2 regions of the Bacillus sp. F9_6S_D1_P_5 genome follow, and region 2 is predicted to be linked to the other one. Evidence: riboswitches for the same ligand, from Rfam matches in the RefSeq annotation. Region 2 holds a riboswitch; the other holds the start of a gene.

The links. Region 2 has a riboswitch for S-adenosylmethionine ahead of ACUXEY_RS10865 (MFS transporter). Riboswitches for the same ligand answer to the same signal wherever they lie in the genome.
Region 1: it holds a riboswitch for S-adenosylmethionine, as region 2 does, so the genes downstream of both, ACUXEY_RS20875 (methionine ABC transporter ATP-binding protein) here and ACUXEY_RS10865 (MFS transporter) in region 2, are expected to answer to the same signal.

The regions. Positions count from the first base shown of each region.
Region 1 covers NZ_JBTREW010000019.1:18,939-26,820, reverse strand. The annotation lists gene ACUXEY_RS20880 (methionine ABC transporter permease) at 1-629, opposite strand, end outside; gene ACUXEY_RS20875 (methionine ABC transporter ATP-binding protein) at 622-1,647, opposite strand; SAM riboswitch class I at 1,948-2,055, opposite strand; gene ACUXEY_RS20870 (hypothetical protein) at 2,181-2,525, opposite strand; gene ACUXEY_RS20865 (thioredoxin family protein) at 2,680-2,988, opposite strand; gene ACUXEY_RS20860 (toprim domain-containing protein) at 2,992-3,336, opposite strand; gene gcvH (glycine cleavage system protein GcvH) at 3,681-4,064, opposite strand; gene ACUXEY_RS20850 (arsenate reductase family protein) at 4,106-4,471, opposite strand; gene ACUXEY_RS20845 (DUF3937 family protein) at 5,000-5,242, opposite strand; gene ACUXEY_RS20840 (hypothetical protein) at 5,484-6,011, opposite strand; gene ACUXEY_RS20835 (phosphatase PAP2 family protein) at 6,155-6,802, shown strand; gene ACUXEY_RS20830 (PTS transporter subunit IIC) at 6,858-7,871, opposite strand.
Region 2 covers NZ_JBTREW010000007.1:132,349-140,230, forward strand. The annotation lists gene ACUXEY_RS10845 (multicopper oxidase family protein) at 1-458, shown strand, start outside; gene ACUXEY_RS10850 (hypothetical protein) at 510-1,055, opposite strand; gene topB (DNA topoisomerase III) at 1,388-3,532, shown strand; gene ACUXEY_RS10860 (DUF4153 domain-containing protein) at 3,801-5,048, shown strand; SAM riboswitch class I at 5,133-5,237, shown strand; gene ACUXEY_RS10865 (MFS transporter) at 5,326-6,567, shown strand; gene ACUXEY_RS10870 (arsenic resistance protein) at 6,616-7,581, opposite strand; gene ACUXEY_RS10875 (FMN-dependent NADH-azoreductase) at 7,876-7,882, shown strand, end outside.

The sequences.
Region 1 (7,882 bases), on a different contig from region 2:
ATCCACTGAATGAAAAATACAACTAGTAATACACAAATTGTCGCGACGATTGTTACATCGTTATTTCCTCGTTGGAATCCTTCTAAATAAGCAAGTGTTCCAAGGCCACCAGCACCAACAACTCCCGCCATCGCTGTATAGCCTACTAAAGCAATTGTCGTAACCGTAATACCAGATACTAACGCTGGTAATGATTCTGGAATTAACACTTTCAAAATAATTGTGCTTGTTTTTGCTCCCATCGCTTTTGAAGCTTCGATTACACCTTTATCAATTTCACGAAGTGCAATTTCAACCATTCTTGCGTAAAATGGTGCCGCTCCAATAATTAGAGCTGGCAACGCTGCACTTGCTCCAAGAATTGTTCCAAGCAAGATCTTTGTGAATGGGATTAATAAAATAATTAAAATGATGAACGGTATCGAACGGAAAATGTTTACGAACGCTCCAATCGCTGTATTAACCGTTTTGTTTTCCCATAAATTATCTTTCGCCGTCATGAAAAGTAACAATCCTAAAATTAGTCCTAAAACAAATGTGGCAAGAGCTGCGATTGCCGTCATATATAACGTTTCACCAGTTGCTTCTAACATTTGATTCCAATCAACATTTGTGAGTAACTTATCCATGTGCAATCACCTCCAGCTCTACTTGATCTTGATGTATTCCCTCTATTGCTTGCTGAATCGCTGTTTCCTCACCATTTAAATGAACAACTAAACTACCGTAAGAACCGTTATTCGTTTGTGCGATATTCCCTTGCAAAATGCTAACTTCTATATCACTGCGTTGCATCAACCTTTGAAGTACTGGTCTTTCTACAGCCTCACCGATAAACTGCAAACGAACTACTTTACCATCTGGATATTTTTCAATTAAACTTTCAATCGTTTCATTTGTATCTTCAGAATCCGTTAACTGCTGTACAAATCGTTTCGTAATGTCTTTCTGCGGATTACGGAATACATCAAGTACTGGACCCGTTTCTACAATCTTTCCTTTCTCCATTACCGCTACTCGATTACAAATCTTTCGAATCACATGCATCTCATGTGTAATAAGTACAATTGTTAAACCGAGACGCTTATTAATATCTAATAATAAATCTAAAATTTGATCTGTCGTTTCTGGATCAAGAGCTGATGTTGCTTCATCACATAAAAGCACTTGTGGATTGTTAGCTAATGCTCTTGCAATACCGACGCGTTGCTTTTGTCCTCCGCTCAGCTGAGATGGATACGCGTCTCCTCTTCCCTCTAATCCAACAAGATGAATTAACTTATCCACACGTTTTCTTCTCTTCGCCTTATCAACACCTGCAATCTCAAGTGGGAACTCGATATTTTCGCGTACAGTTCGTGACCAAAGTAAGTTGAAGTGTTGAAAAATCATTCCGATTTCTTGCCTTGCCTTACGAAGTTCACTTCCTGTAATTGCTGAAATCACGCGATTTGCAATTGTAATTTGGCCAGAAGTTGGTTTCTCTAATTGATTGAACAATCTGATTAAAGAACTTTTCCCAGCGCCACTATATCCGATAACACCAAAGATTTCACCTTTGTCTATTTTTAAATTGGCGTTATCTACAGCAGTGACATCACCGCTTTTTGCTTTATATATTTTCTTTACATTCTCTAATAGAATCATGGTGTATCACCCCTTTTTTGTTTAAAAAGCGTAAGCGGCTCGTTTAGAACAAGAGGACGCCCGAATCCCTGACGTAGAGGCGCTTTTTGCCTCATAGGAAGGGATGAAACGACCGACTGTTCTAGCCGCTTAAGCTAGATTTTTGGATCGACTCCGCAATTTTTTATGTTTAATGCGTGTAGTCCACCGTTATCACTACTTTTATTATTTGAATGTCCTCCACATTCAAACAATAAAAAAACCTTTCTGCTTTAGAGAAGCAGAAAGGTTTATGTGCGTATATAACAACATTATCCCTCTCTCTCATCTCTCAAAGCATTTGCTTTGCAGGAATTGGCACCATTTCAACATAAGTTGACGGTTGCCGGGCTTCACAGGGCACAGTCCCTCCACCTCTCTTGATAAGAGAAATCAGATTACATTTTCGTCTGATTTGTAATTTATGAAATTGTCTATATTTTATGAATTGAATTGTATCAACATACACACACCATGTCAACAGAAATTTTAGCAAAAAATGAAACTTCAGAATTTTAAGCACCTACTGACATCGGTTTACATATGTGAAACATCGATTCAACTAATAGCATCGTTCGATAAGTTCCCGAATATTGTACACGTCCATCGTTCATTAACATTTGCAACCTTACATTGCCGTTCACCAATTGTTTTACATCTTCTTCATCTACACAAACGATTTGCTCCGTTCCTCTTTCTTCATGTAGCAACTCTATATAATCTCTTGAAATTTGTAACGAACAACTCTCATCTCCAAAGCGGAAATTAACAGTTTTTTCTCCTTGTCTTAAAAGCGGCTCTAAATGATATTGACCATTAGCGTAATTTACAAATGATTGCAGCAAAGAATATAATTTCACCCTAAATCACATCCTTCATATCACTTTCTATTACACATACCATTCCCTCTCACTAAAGAGCAATCCTGTTATTTTCGCTCGACAAATACTGTAACCACCCTGCATCTCGACATATTTCCCGAGAAATATGTCGAGGCGGCAAAAACTTTGCCGCCTACTTTAATTCCGTATATAAATATTCAACCGAATGAAATGCATATATCTTCTTCATGAGTGTCCCATTTTCAAAAACAAGTAAACACGGTACACTTTCGATTCCATACTCTTTCGCTAAATGCGGAGCATAATTTAAATCTAACATTCCAATTTTCAAATCTTCAATTGTCATCTCAACGACAGTTAACATCTTTTTTGCTAATTGGCATGTTCCACACATTGGAGTATATACATATAACACTGTTTTTTCTTCGTTCTCTATTAGGGCTGTTGCTTCGGCTCCTGTCCAGTCAATCACTTCTATCATTCCTTACCGTAAATATTCTGTATAAACGTCAATGTCAGCTCCCCATAATACATTTGCTAAGTGTGAAGATGGCGCAGTTGCCACTTCTCGGTACGAGCGATCAATATAAATATGCTCTGCTTGCGGAAATTCTTTTCGAAATTGTTTCCTTAACTTTTCTCCAGCATCATCAGCATCCACTAGCACATACACTTCCTTATCAAAAAACTGATCAACGAGCTCATCCATTTTCGACAAACCAATTGTACCATTTGTACAAACAATTTCCACCGGTTCACGAATAATAGATTCAATCTTTCTTCTATCTGATGTACCTTCTACAATAATGACTTTTTCCACATAAATCATATGTCATCACCCGATCACCATATACTATACAACCTTTAACTTAGTATATAGTATATTCGTTATTTTCATGTTGTTTCCTGTTTATTTTTGCAAAAGAAAAGCGGAGGCGGCTCGTTCAGAACAGGAGGGCACCCGAACCCCTGAACTAGAGGCGCCTTTTGCCTCAAGTGAAGGAGTGAAATGACCGACTGTTCTAGCCGCTGGAGCTAGATCATAAAAACTTAAACAAAAAAGTTTTCCCAAAAAACGTTCTCCTACACGATAATTAGTATATGATTCCACGTTCATTATTTTTCACAAAATAAAAAAGGACAGCACAAAGGCTGTCCTTTAGTCGACTATAATTAGTCTTGGTTTGTCATTTCTGCATATTTTTCTGCAGTTAATAACTTCTCAACTTGGCTTGCATCAGAAAGTTCAACTTTAACCATCCATGCACCCTCGTATGGAGATTCGTTAACAAGTTCTGGTTGGTCACTTAATTCTTCGTTTACTGCTACAACTTTACCACTTACAGGTGCGTATAACTCAGAAACCGTTTTAACAGATTCTACGCTTCCGAATGGCTCGTCAGCTTCGATTGTTGCACCTACTTCAGGAAGTTCAACGAATACGATATCGCCTAGCTCACCTTGTGCAAAGTGAGTAATACCGATAACAACTTCATTACCTTCAGTTTTTACCCATTCGTGTTCTTCAGAGTAACGTAAATTATTTGGAATGCTCATGACTGTACCTCCAGTGAATGTATTAATTATGTAAAAATACCTTATTGGTACTTTTTCCACACACTTTCAAACTGCTCTTCGTTAAAACCAAGTGTTACATTCGTTCCATCTGTTACAATTGGACGTTTAATCAACATGCCATCAGATGCTAAAAGCTCGTACATTTCGTCTTCACTTGCATCCTTTAACTTATCTTTCAGACCAAGTTCACGGTAACGCATTCCACTTGTATTAAAGAATTTTTTTAATGGTAATTCACTTTTTTCATGTAAATTACGTAAATCTTCTTTTGATGGTGGATTTTCAACAATATGAATCATCTCATATGCTACATCGTTTGCCTCAAACCATTTCTTTGCTTTTTGACATGTGCCACACTTTGGATATGAATAAAATGTTACTGTCATAAATTCACCTACTTTTTTACTAACCTTTACCTTTATCATATAGAAAACGTTTTATTATTTCAAACGATTATTCGCTAAACTTTTACTTATTTCGTGATAATTTTTAATAATCCTGCTGATTTTTCTTATTTTTCCGCCATTTGTTAAGAAAAAATAAATATATAATTTTTTTAGATTCTTCTCTTATCACTCGCCGAACATATATCTTAAACAAACGTTTGATTAAATCCCTATTTTTCTTCATTAGCCCTTGATCTGCATCGACTTCTTCCTACCGAACATACATCTTAAACAAACGTTTGATTAACTCCTCATTTTTCTTTGTTAACCCTTGAGCTGCATCAATTTATTCCTACCGAACATACATCTTAAACAAACGTTTATTTAACCATTTCAGCCTATAGTCACAAAACCCGGAAACACTTTAAATGACAAAGACGTACATATAAAAGGAACTAACGATTTTGGCCGTAAGAATGAGAGTATTCCGTGATGTTGAAGAAATTACTGCAAAGAAAAAAGACGCATTTAAATGGATGCGTCTTTTGGAGATGTTTCTTTTGTGAAATCATATAAAGCAATTGCGCCTAAAATAACTAATATACTTTCAGGGGCATCTAACAAAATAGTTCTCCAAGTTTCTGATATTACCCATTTAATACCTGCCGCTGATTCAAGATATGCTTGAAAATAACTGATTGTAAAATCAATTACAAATAAACATACAAGTAATGTTAGACCAAATCGAATTAATTTCTTGTTTGTAAACATGTAACACCTCTCAAAATTCATTGGATATTTCTGATTTCAGTTCATTACATATAAAAATCTCTATATTTAATTTTAACATACGTAATATCCAAATAAATACAATATGCATTTTTGCATATTGTATTTACAGTATTCCATAATTTCGATTAGTAACCTCATAAACAATGGCATCAGTTGAACCCACTATGTAACCGATTCCTGCATGCGAAATAAAGGAAAGCCTCTTATACAGGCTCCTTCCTCATCTATTCAAATAATCTGCAATTGTTTGAAATACGACGATATACATATTATGAATACTTTCTTCAGTATTTCCACCATTCGATAAACCAACTGCCCATTGTTGTCCTTCACCACTTCCGATATTTGCAAACCCTTGCGTATACATAGCATTTACATCTTTTCGGGCACTGTTATACTCTATCCCTTTTGTAATAAACGTTGAATATGATTTATCTTGTAAACCGATAAAAAACACTGGTTTCTTTAGCGATGAAAATACATCTTTATACTGCTCTGTTGAGGCTTCTTGAAAGTGATTTTTCATGACAAGAAAACCATCCACTTCCTTAGATTTCTTTTCCAGGTCCTCTAACTTCATTTCCTCAAACTTTATATTCCTAAACGTATCTTTCGGTTTTTCTCCAACAACTCCAATTACGAGTGCTCTTCCGTTATATTCTAATTTATCTCCTTCTTTATCCTTTGCACACCCAGCACCCACTAGGCATATCAATATAAAAAATAAGAAATACGATAAACGCTTCATATAGCACCCTCCCCTTCTTTTCAGTCAAGTGACAAAAACGTAAGGTTAATTCAAGAAAATGTAAGTAAAATCGATAGCCCAAATTACGTTTCTATATTATAATCAATTGAATTTACTTACATTACTAAACATAGGAGATTATCATGAAGAAATTTAAACTTTCATCTTTTCTTCCGTTAAGTTATATACTTCTACTCGTACTCGTAAGTCCCCTTTACGATGTATTAAATAAATCTACTGTACACGCAGTAGATGTCACAACTGTAGTAGATGATTGGATTCCATTTGTGAAAGCATTTATTATTCCTTATTTACTTTGGTTTCCTTACTTATACGGCGCACTTATTTATTACTGCTTTGCGGATCGAAAACAATATTATGTCACTTTAAGTAGTATCATTCTTGGAAAACTTGCTTGTTTTTCTATTTATTATTTTTGGCAGACAACTGTACCACGTCCAACAGTCGTTGGATCAGACGTATTTTCCGAACTAGTCCGCTATATTTATAGTATCGATCAACCGGTAAACTGTTTCCCTAGCATTCACGTTCTTACTACCTTTATCATTATGTTAGCTGCCTTTAGACGTAGAGAACAACATGCTTTTGAATATTACATTCTTACCTTCTTCGGTACGCTTATTATTTTATCAACGCTATTTACGAAGCAACATGCATTTGTAGACGCCATTTCTGGAATGACGCTTGCAAGCATACTGTACTTCGGCGTTCAGCTGTTACTAGCAAAAGAAACAGTACGTGTTCCAGTAAAACAAAATCACAAAATGTAAAAAGCAGACTGTGGCTTCCAGTCTGCTTTTCTCTATATAAAAGGAGATTTTCAATTTAAGATTGCGGTACAGTCATATCACCAGAATGAATACGACCTGCTTTTTTAAGAACAATGTAAAGTATATAAGCAACAGCTACTGGAATGACGATATAAGTAATTACCATCGCCGGGAGAACTTCCCATCCTTGGCTGGAAATTAAATTAATTGGTGCGATAAGAGAACTTAATCCAAGACCTGCAATTTCCTTTCCTGCTTCCAGTTGGAAAATTAATGCGGATACTGGACCGACTATAGCACTGGCGACGACAGTTGGAACGAGAATCATTGGATTTTTAGTGATATTTGGCAACTGTACTTTCGGAGTACAAAGTGCTTGAGCTAATATGCCACCTAAATTGTTTTCTTTCGCTGAGATAACAGAGAATCCGATAAACTGAGCGACGCATCCGGCAAGAGCAGCACCACCTGCAACACCGTCTAAGCTAAGTGCGATCGCTAACGCAGCTGATGAAGCTGGAGAGATAAGTAATAGTCCCCAAACGACTGCAATGACGATAGATGCGATGAACGGGCTACCAGCTGAGCTATCTTTAATAAACGCTCCAACTGTATTTAAAACAGGAGTAATATTATGAGATAACCAAATACCTACTAAACCAGAACCTAATATTGCCGCAAATGGAACGAGCATCATATCTAACGCAGTTTTTCCACTTAAACGTTTACCAATATATACAGCTAAAGTCGCTGTTAATAATGCACCGATTGGCTCACCTGTTTTAATAATTAGACCTGCTTCAGTAATTGAAATGGATCCGGCACCAATCGCTCCAGCTACCATAGCCGAGAAGATTACAAGTCCATTTGCACCGAGCATAAAAGCAATTCCGGCACCAATGGCTGGTGCCATAAGTGATTTTGCAACAACTCCGATTGTAATAAGCAACGGAATATCAACAATTCTTCCTATATTTTCGATTAGTAAACCAATTCCAAGGGATACGAAAATACCTTGTGCGATTCCAGCTGATGCTTTAAATACACGAGACATTATATATTCCTTCATTTGTTTCACCT
Region 2 (7,882 bases):
AAAAATTAGGTAGTTTCACGTTAGATCAGCAGTATACTGCCACATATAATATGGACTTAAATACGCAAATGAATGGAAATGAAATGGTATATACAATTAACGGAAAGGTATTTCCGAATATTGACCCGATTCCAGTAAAAAAGGGTGATTTAGTAAAAGTAAAATTGGTAAATCGTTCTAAAATGGACGATCATCCAATGCATTTACATGGTCACTTCTTCCAGGTGTTGAGTAAAGATGGAAAACCGATAGAAGGTTCTCCAATTGTGAAAGATACTTTGAACCTAAAACCAGGTGAAGAATATGAAGTAGCCTTTGTAGCAGACAATCCAGGTGATTGGATGTTCCACTGTCATGATTTACACCATGCTTCCGCGGGGATGGTAACAGAAGTGAAATATACAGATTATAAATCTGACTATGTTCCCAATCCAAACATTCCTAATAAGCCAGAATAATATGAAGCAGTTATCCTTTGGATAGCTGCTTATTCATTTTCGTTGCAAGAGTCAATGTATATGTTGATCATGCTCGGATGAATGTGGGGGAGTATGCTCTGGGAATGTCACGAATACGGAAACGATAATTACCACACTAATTGAAAGTAATAATAAAAAACGCCTTTGGATAAAAGTAGAAAAAGTTTCTGATAAAAGTTGAATTATACATGACATAGTTATTGTTATCGTAAGTAAGAGACTAATAAACAGTATACTATGAGCTTGTTGAGCGTTTAACATTTCTGTAATCATTGCTCCCATCATACTTGCCATTAATCCAGAGAACATTCCTTCTAAAGCAGTATATAGGTGAAAACGTAGACCGACTACAAAACCGATACAACCACTAATTAAAATCGCAAGCAAAGTAGAATATAATAATTCTCCTTTAAAGAGTATACCTAAATAAAAACCTATGCTTAAACCGATACACATACTAAAAGACATAATAAATACCATATACTCCATTAGGGTACCCTTGCGTTTAGAAATATATGATGTAATAAGAATCGAGACACAACAAAGTGTTAAGGCGGTTAATGTGTAAGCGAACATCATGATACCTCCCTGTCCTATCATTCATTTCATCATATGTTCATATGGAGAGTACTTATGCTTATTTATATCTGCATATTATCTGCACAATTTCATAAATGTAAGTGAGAAGGCTCCTGATTTTTTTGGACGCCTTTTTAATTATGAGCATGTGAATGTAAGAGTTAAATGAAGAGTTTCTATTGTGAAGCCATAAAGAATAAGCGTATAATATTATAGGTCTCCCATTTGCGAGACGAACCGCGAATGATAAATAAGATTGTTGTTTTATCATCGCCTCTAAACAGATAGACAATGAACGTAACACTGGAATACAGATAGGGAGTTATAAAATGAAATTAATTATTGCCGAGAAACCAGATCAAGGTTTGGCTCTTGTTTCACAGTTTAAATTTCGCCGGAAAGATGGATATTTAGAAGTAGAAGCGAATGAGTTATTTCCAAATGGAGCGTACTGTACATGGGCAATTGGTCATTTGACGCAGTTATGTAATCCAGAGCATTATCACGCAGAGTGGAAAAAATGGTCACTTAATACGTTACCGATGATTCCAGAGCGTTTTCAATTTGAAGTAACAAAGTCGAAGTATAAACAGTTTAACGTTGTGAAACAGCTGTTACATAATCCTCAAGTAACAGAAATTATTCACGCAGGCGATGCTGGGCGTGAAGGGGAACTAATTGTACGAAACATTATTAATCTTTGTAACGTGCAAAAGCCGATGAAACGTCTTTGGATTTCATCTTTAACGAAGCAAGCAATTTATCAAGGGTTTAAAAACTTACTTGATGAATCAGATACGATTAATACGTATTACGAAGCATATACAAGATCTTGCGCTGATTGGGTCGTTGGTATGAATGCATCGCGTGTCTTTAGTATTTTGCTCAAGAAAAAAGGAATGAATGATGTATTTTCAGCTGGTCGTGTACAAACACCGACACTCGCGTTAATTGTAAAGCGTGAAAAAGAAATTGAAAACTTTAAGTCTGAGCCGTTTTGGGAAGTGTTCGCAACCTTTAATATAGAAGGAAAGAAGTATGAAGGGAAATGGGAGAAGGATAGTGAATCCCGCTTAAAAGACCCTGATATGGCAAATAAAATTGCGGCATTTTGCCAAGGAAAACCGGCTGAAGTGAAGGAAATGAAAACGGAGCGAAAAGAGTTTCAGCCACCGCTTTTATTTAACTTATCGTCACTGCAAGCAACTGCAAATAAAGCATTCAAATTTTCACCGAAAAAGACGCTTGATATAACGCAAGCATTATATCAAAAAGGAATTGTCTCTTATCCTCGTTCAGATTCCAACTATGTGACACAAGGAGAAGCAGCGACGTTCCCTGATATTTTGCAGAAGTTAAATCAGTTTGATGAATATAAAGGTTTATTACCAGCTCCAGTTGAATCAATTATGAATAATAAGCGTTACGTGAATGAAAAGAAAGTAACAGATCACTACGCCATTATTCCGACAGAGCAAGTTACAAACCCAAGCAGATTATCAGGTGATGAAAAGAAAATTTACGATATGATTGTAAGAAGACTTATTGCCGCTCACTATGAAGTCGCGATCTTTGATTATACAACGATTGTAACGCTTGTGGATGAACGTGCTGAATTCATATCAAAAGGAAAACAGCAAATTCAAGAAGGATGGCGTAAAGTAATTTTCCAAGATGATAAAGATGATGAAACAATTCTCCCAATTGTAGCTGAAGGTGAACAAGGGAAAGTTGTAAAGGTAAAAGTGAAAGAAGGAAAAACACAGCCACCGAAGCGTTATACAGAAGGGCAACTTATTACGTTAATGAAAACGGCAGGTAAGTATTTAGAGAACGAAGAGCTTGAAAAAGTATTAAAGAAAACAGAAGGTTTAGGTACAGAGGCAACGCGCGCTGGAATTATTACGATGCTGAAAGACCGTAAATATATAGATGTAAAGAAAAACCAAGTGTATGCAACCGATAAAGGGAAAGTATTAATTACCGCAATCGGTGATAAAATATTAGCTTCACCAGAAATGACTGCGAAATGGGAGCAGCGCCTTGCGGAAATCGGTGAAGGTACAGCATCACCAGCTACATTTATGGAACAAACGAAAAAGCTATCAGCTAAAATTATTGAAGATGCAGTGGAAATGTCGGAAAAATGGGATTTCACTGGATTACATGTTGAATCGATTGAGCGAAAAGGATCGAAATTTACAACAGGTAAAAAGGTTGGTAGCTGTAAAAAATGTGATGGCGATGTGATTGATAAGTCAACGTTTTACGGTTGTTCTAATTACAATACAACACAATGTGATTTTACCATCTCAAAGAAGATATTAAGCAAAACAATTTCGCAAAAGAATATGACAAAGCTCTTAAAAGGTGAAAAGACCGATTTAATTAAAGGCTTTACAAAGGGCGAGAAAACATTTGATGCGAAGTTAGAGTGGAAAGATAATAAGATTAATTTTGTGTTTGAGAATTAAGTAGTTTCAACCAATAAAAAAATATGATAATTAAACTGTATCCTATAGAATAGACACTTAAAAAAGTCTATTCTATAGGATATTTTTTTGAATAAGTAGTACTATTTATTTTTATTTAAAATAAAATATACAATAAAAAAATCTTTATAATTGATAATTTTTTATTGTAAAACAATAAATTTTATATTAAAATCAATATCATGATAAATCAGTGAGATGCTTTTTATAGAAAGGTAAAAACGCTGTTTTTATTAGAGGAGGTAAAACTATGAACAATCAAAATTTGATTATTAAAAATAGGGATAATCCTCATGAGTTGGAGAGAATGTATAGAAAAGACCCAAAAGCTTTTAAAAAGTCATTCTCACAAGCATGGGATGAAAACCCTGATTCTCAGGTACTAGCTGCTTGGTATGAAAGATTGCATTTCAAGGAGACGGCAAATAAAGAAAAAATATCACTGTTTCAAAAAGGTTTCTTATTCATGGGCATGTTAGCTATTTTAGCAGGGCTAAGCACTAGAATCATTTTCCACTTTGTTGAGCAGGAAGCAATTGCTCCAATTAACTTGGCTTTTGGTGTAATTCCCTTTATTGCTGCTTATTTTATTTACAATAATAATCCGAAAAAAAGTATTATTTATTTCCTTGCAGCGTTGTTCTTAATTGCCGGGTTGTATCTTAATATATTGCCATTAAATTATAAAGACAGCAGTATCCTTGCGTATTTACATCTTCCTATATTGCTATGGGTCTTATTGGGACTTGCGTTTACGGGAAATGAATATTCAAAAGGTAGTACAAGATTAGCGTATATTAAATTTAATTTAGAATATGGTCTTCTCTACGCGAGCATGGCAGTGAGCGGAATGATACTAGCATTATTCACAATGCGATTATTTAGCTTTGTTGACTTGGATATAGGAGAGTTCTATTTTAGTAATGTTGTTTTATTTGGAGCTGCCGCTCTCGCTGTAGTGGCTGCATACTTAGTATCATTGAATCTTAAACTTGCTAAAAATATTACACCATACATATCTAAAATTTTTAGTCCGCTTGTCTTGATCACATTGTTTATCTATCTTATAACGGTAATTTGGGTCGGGAAAAATCCATTCTTGGACCGCAATTTCCTAATGGCCTTCAACGGAATACTCCTTGGTGTATTGGCTGTTACTATATTTTCTATCGTTGAGAGTGAGTCAGACGAGAAAAAGAGCATTTCAGATTATATAAACTTTGCCTTAATTGTTTTGGCACTTATTATTGATACTGTCGCATTGTCAGCCATCGTATTCAGACTTTCTTCTTACGGGATTACACCTAATAGACTTGCTGTTTTAGGGGTAAACATACTGATTTGGGCAAATCTCATTTGGATTATGTTCTCCTATATGCGTTTTCTACAAAACAAATCAGGACCGACAGCTATCCAAGATGCCGTTACGAAGTATTTGCCAATATACGGAATTTGGGCAGCTTTCGTAATATTTACTTTTCCTATAATTTTTAATTAGAAAGACTTTGTTAACTGGATAGAAAAAATATATTGAAAGTATTTTGATGCGATATATAATAAATTTAGAGAATTGAATAATGACTTCTTATAAAGAGAGGTGGAGGGACTGGCCCTTTGAAACCTCAGCAACCTAATGTTATATAAGGTGCTAAATCCTGTAGGATCTAAAAGTCCTAAAAGATAAGAATGTGGGTATAAGTAAACCTTCTTCTTGTTTTGAAGAAGGTTTTTTGTATTTTACAGGATGGTGACGAAGAGAAGGAGAAGAAGAATATGTGAGTAGAAGGGAGAGTACAGTGAATAGTGAAGTTAGTAATAGAAAAGAGAATAGCTCTAGTATATGGGGTAATAAAGTTTTTTCTTATTTTTTCTTAGCAAGTTGTATTTCTTTAATAGGTAATTCTATGGTTACACTTGTTTTACCATTATGGGTAATGAAATTAACAAACTCGCCATTACTCGTTTCGGGGGTAAATATTGCGATTGCAACGGCAGCGATTCTGTTTGCTCCTATTACAGGAACATTAGCAGATCGAATGCCGAGAAGAAAACTTATGATAGTTGCAGATGTGATAAGGTGTATTGTCATGATTTTAATTGCTGTAATAGCATTTTATAATAATATGTTGTACATTCCATTACTACTTTTACTAATTTTACGCTCAATTGGAAGTGCCTTATTTACACCAGCTTCAAATGCAGCGTTAGTTACATATGTGGAAGAAAAGCATGTTCAGCAGGCGATTACATTGAGACAAATATCAATACAAATCATATCGATCGCAATTCCTTTGATGGCGAGCTTTTTGATTTTTATTTTTAGTTTTCATGGAGTATTTGTGTTAGATGCACTTACATTCTTTATATCGTTTTTAATTTTGATGAAAATTCAATTTCCACGTGAATTGAAAGTGGAGAAGAAGAAGCCGTTTTATGAAGATTTTAAAGAGGGATTTTCTATTATTAGTAATAATAAATCACTGAAAATCTTACTAATGAGCGCTGCAGCCATTAACTTACTTGGAGCAGCGTGTATGCTTTCACTGCAAGTAATAGTTGTTAGAGAGATGGATCTTTCTACGCAGTGGTATAGTATCGTCTTTGCGGCATCTCCGATAGGGATATTAATTGGGGCATTTATTACTAAAAAAATTCGTGCATATAAAACAATAACAACAGCACTTATATTTACTGCTATTATGGGGATTTTTAACGCTGCAATGGGTACGACATTGAATCCAATATTATTTTCAGTTTATTATTTTCTGTCAGGGATAGCTTTTGGAGTGAGTAATGTATATTTCGGGGTACTGTATAGAAAGTCAATTCCAAATGAAGTGCAAGGAAGATTCTTTGGTTTCCTAAACTCGTTATTATTAGTATCAACTCCGATTGGAATCGCAATAACGGGGTATTCCTTAGAGGCAATTTCATCTTCCATTATATTTATTGTAATTGGTATCATTACGTTTTTAGTTTCAGTTATTTCATTTTTAATAATGAATAAGGACAGATAATTCTATAATTTCTCGATAAAAAACGTCCCAAATTAGGACGTTTTTTTATTATGTATATTGCTGTTTTCTCTTAATAAACAACAACACCTGTGAAACACAAGCAAGTACTGGCAGTTCAATTAACGGTCCAATAACGAGTGCAAGTGCAATGAGAGGTTCGTCTGGAAAAGCTGTTACAGCAATAGCGAGTGCAACAGGCGAGTTTCTTGCTAAAGTTGTTAAGTTTAGACTTACTGTATCTTTATAAGATAAACGCATCATGCGTCCGATAAATTGCCCGAGTACAAAATTAATGATAAAGAACAATAGAACAGGAATGAGTAATAGGAAAACGACATTCATATTTTGTAGTAAATATTTACCTTGTGATGCAAACATCGCTACGATTGCTAAACTTAAAAATACAATTTGCGCAGAGCTGAAAAACGGAATGAGTGTATTCTCGAGTATTTCAGCCTTTTTCATTTTATTCATAATGAATTTTGTAGCGTGTGCAAGTACAAATGGTAAGATGATTACGATAACAATACTTTCTACTAAAACAGAAACCGCTACAGTCTTCATGACACCAGCAAATAAAAATAAATAAATGGGAAGGAGTAGTATTTGCAATATTAAATTTACAGGCAAAATGGCAGTAGAAAGTGCTACATTTCCTTTCGCTATTTCAGTAAAGATTAAGTACCAATCTGTACATGGAGTAACCATTAACATAATAAATCCAACCCAAAGTGCTGGGTGATCTGAAAGAAATAGTGCTCCTAACCCCCAAGCGAGTAAAGGTGTCCATACAAAATTAATAGTAAGGCTCGTTCCAGCAAATTTTAAATTGCGGAACCCGCTTTTTATTTCTTTCAATGGGATGCTGAGGAATAATCCATACAGCATGAAAAATAAGAAGGGGACAATAAATTGCTCGGAATACATATGTATCAAATGAAATTGTCCGAGTACGATGCCGCATGTAACAGCAAAAAGAATAATAAAAGTTTGAATCTTTTCTATAGTGCTCATGAGTAAATCCTTTCTAAATATGAATTGCCCTCTCTACATCCATTATACAAACAATAAAGTTAGAATGGGTGTATGAATTGTATTGTGGTCATTATTTTTAATTCGAGATATTATTTTTTATTTAAAGTTACTTGACTAAAGTAAGTAACTGTATTACAATCACTTACATAAGGTAATTAAATAACAAAAAGTTTTTTATGTTTGTACTTAAGGTATCTATTGGAACTTTTTACTAGAATAAGAATTTTTATGATGATGAATAATGAATATGATAAGAAAGTTTAGGTGAAGAAAATGGGAT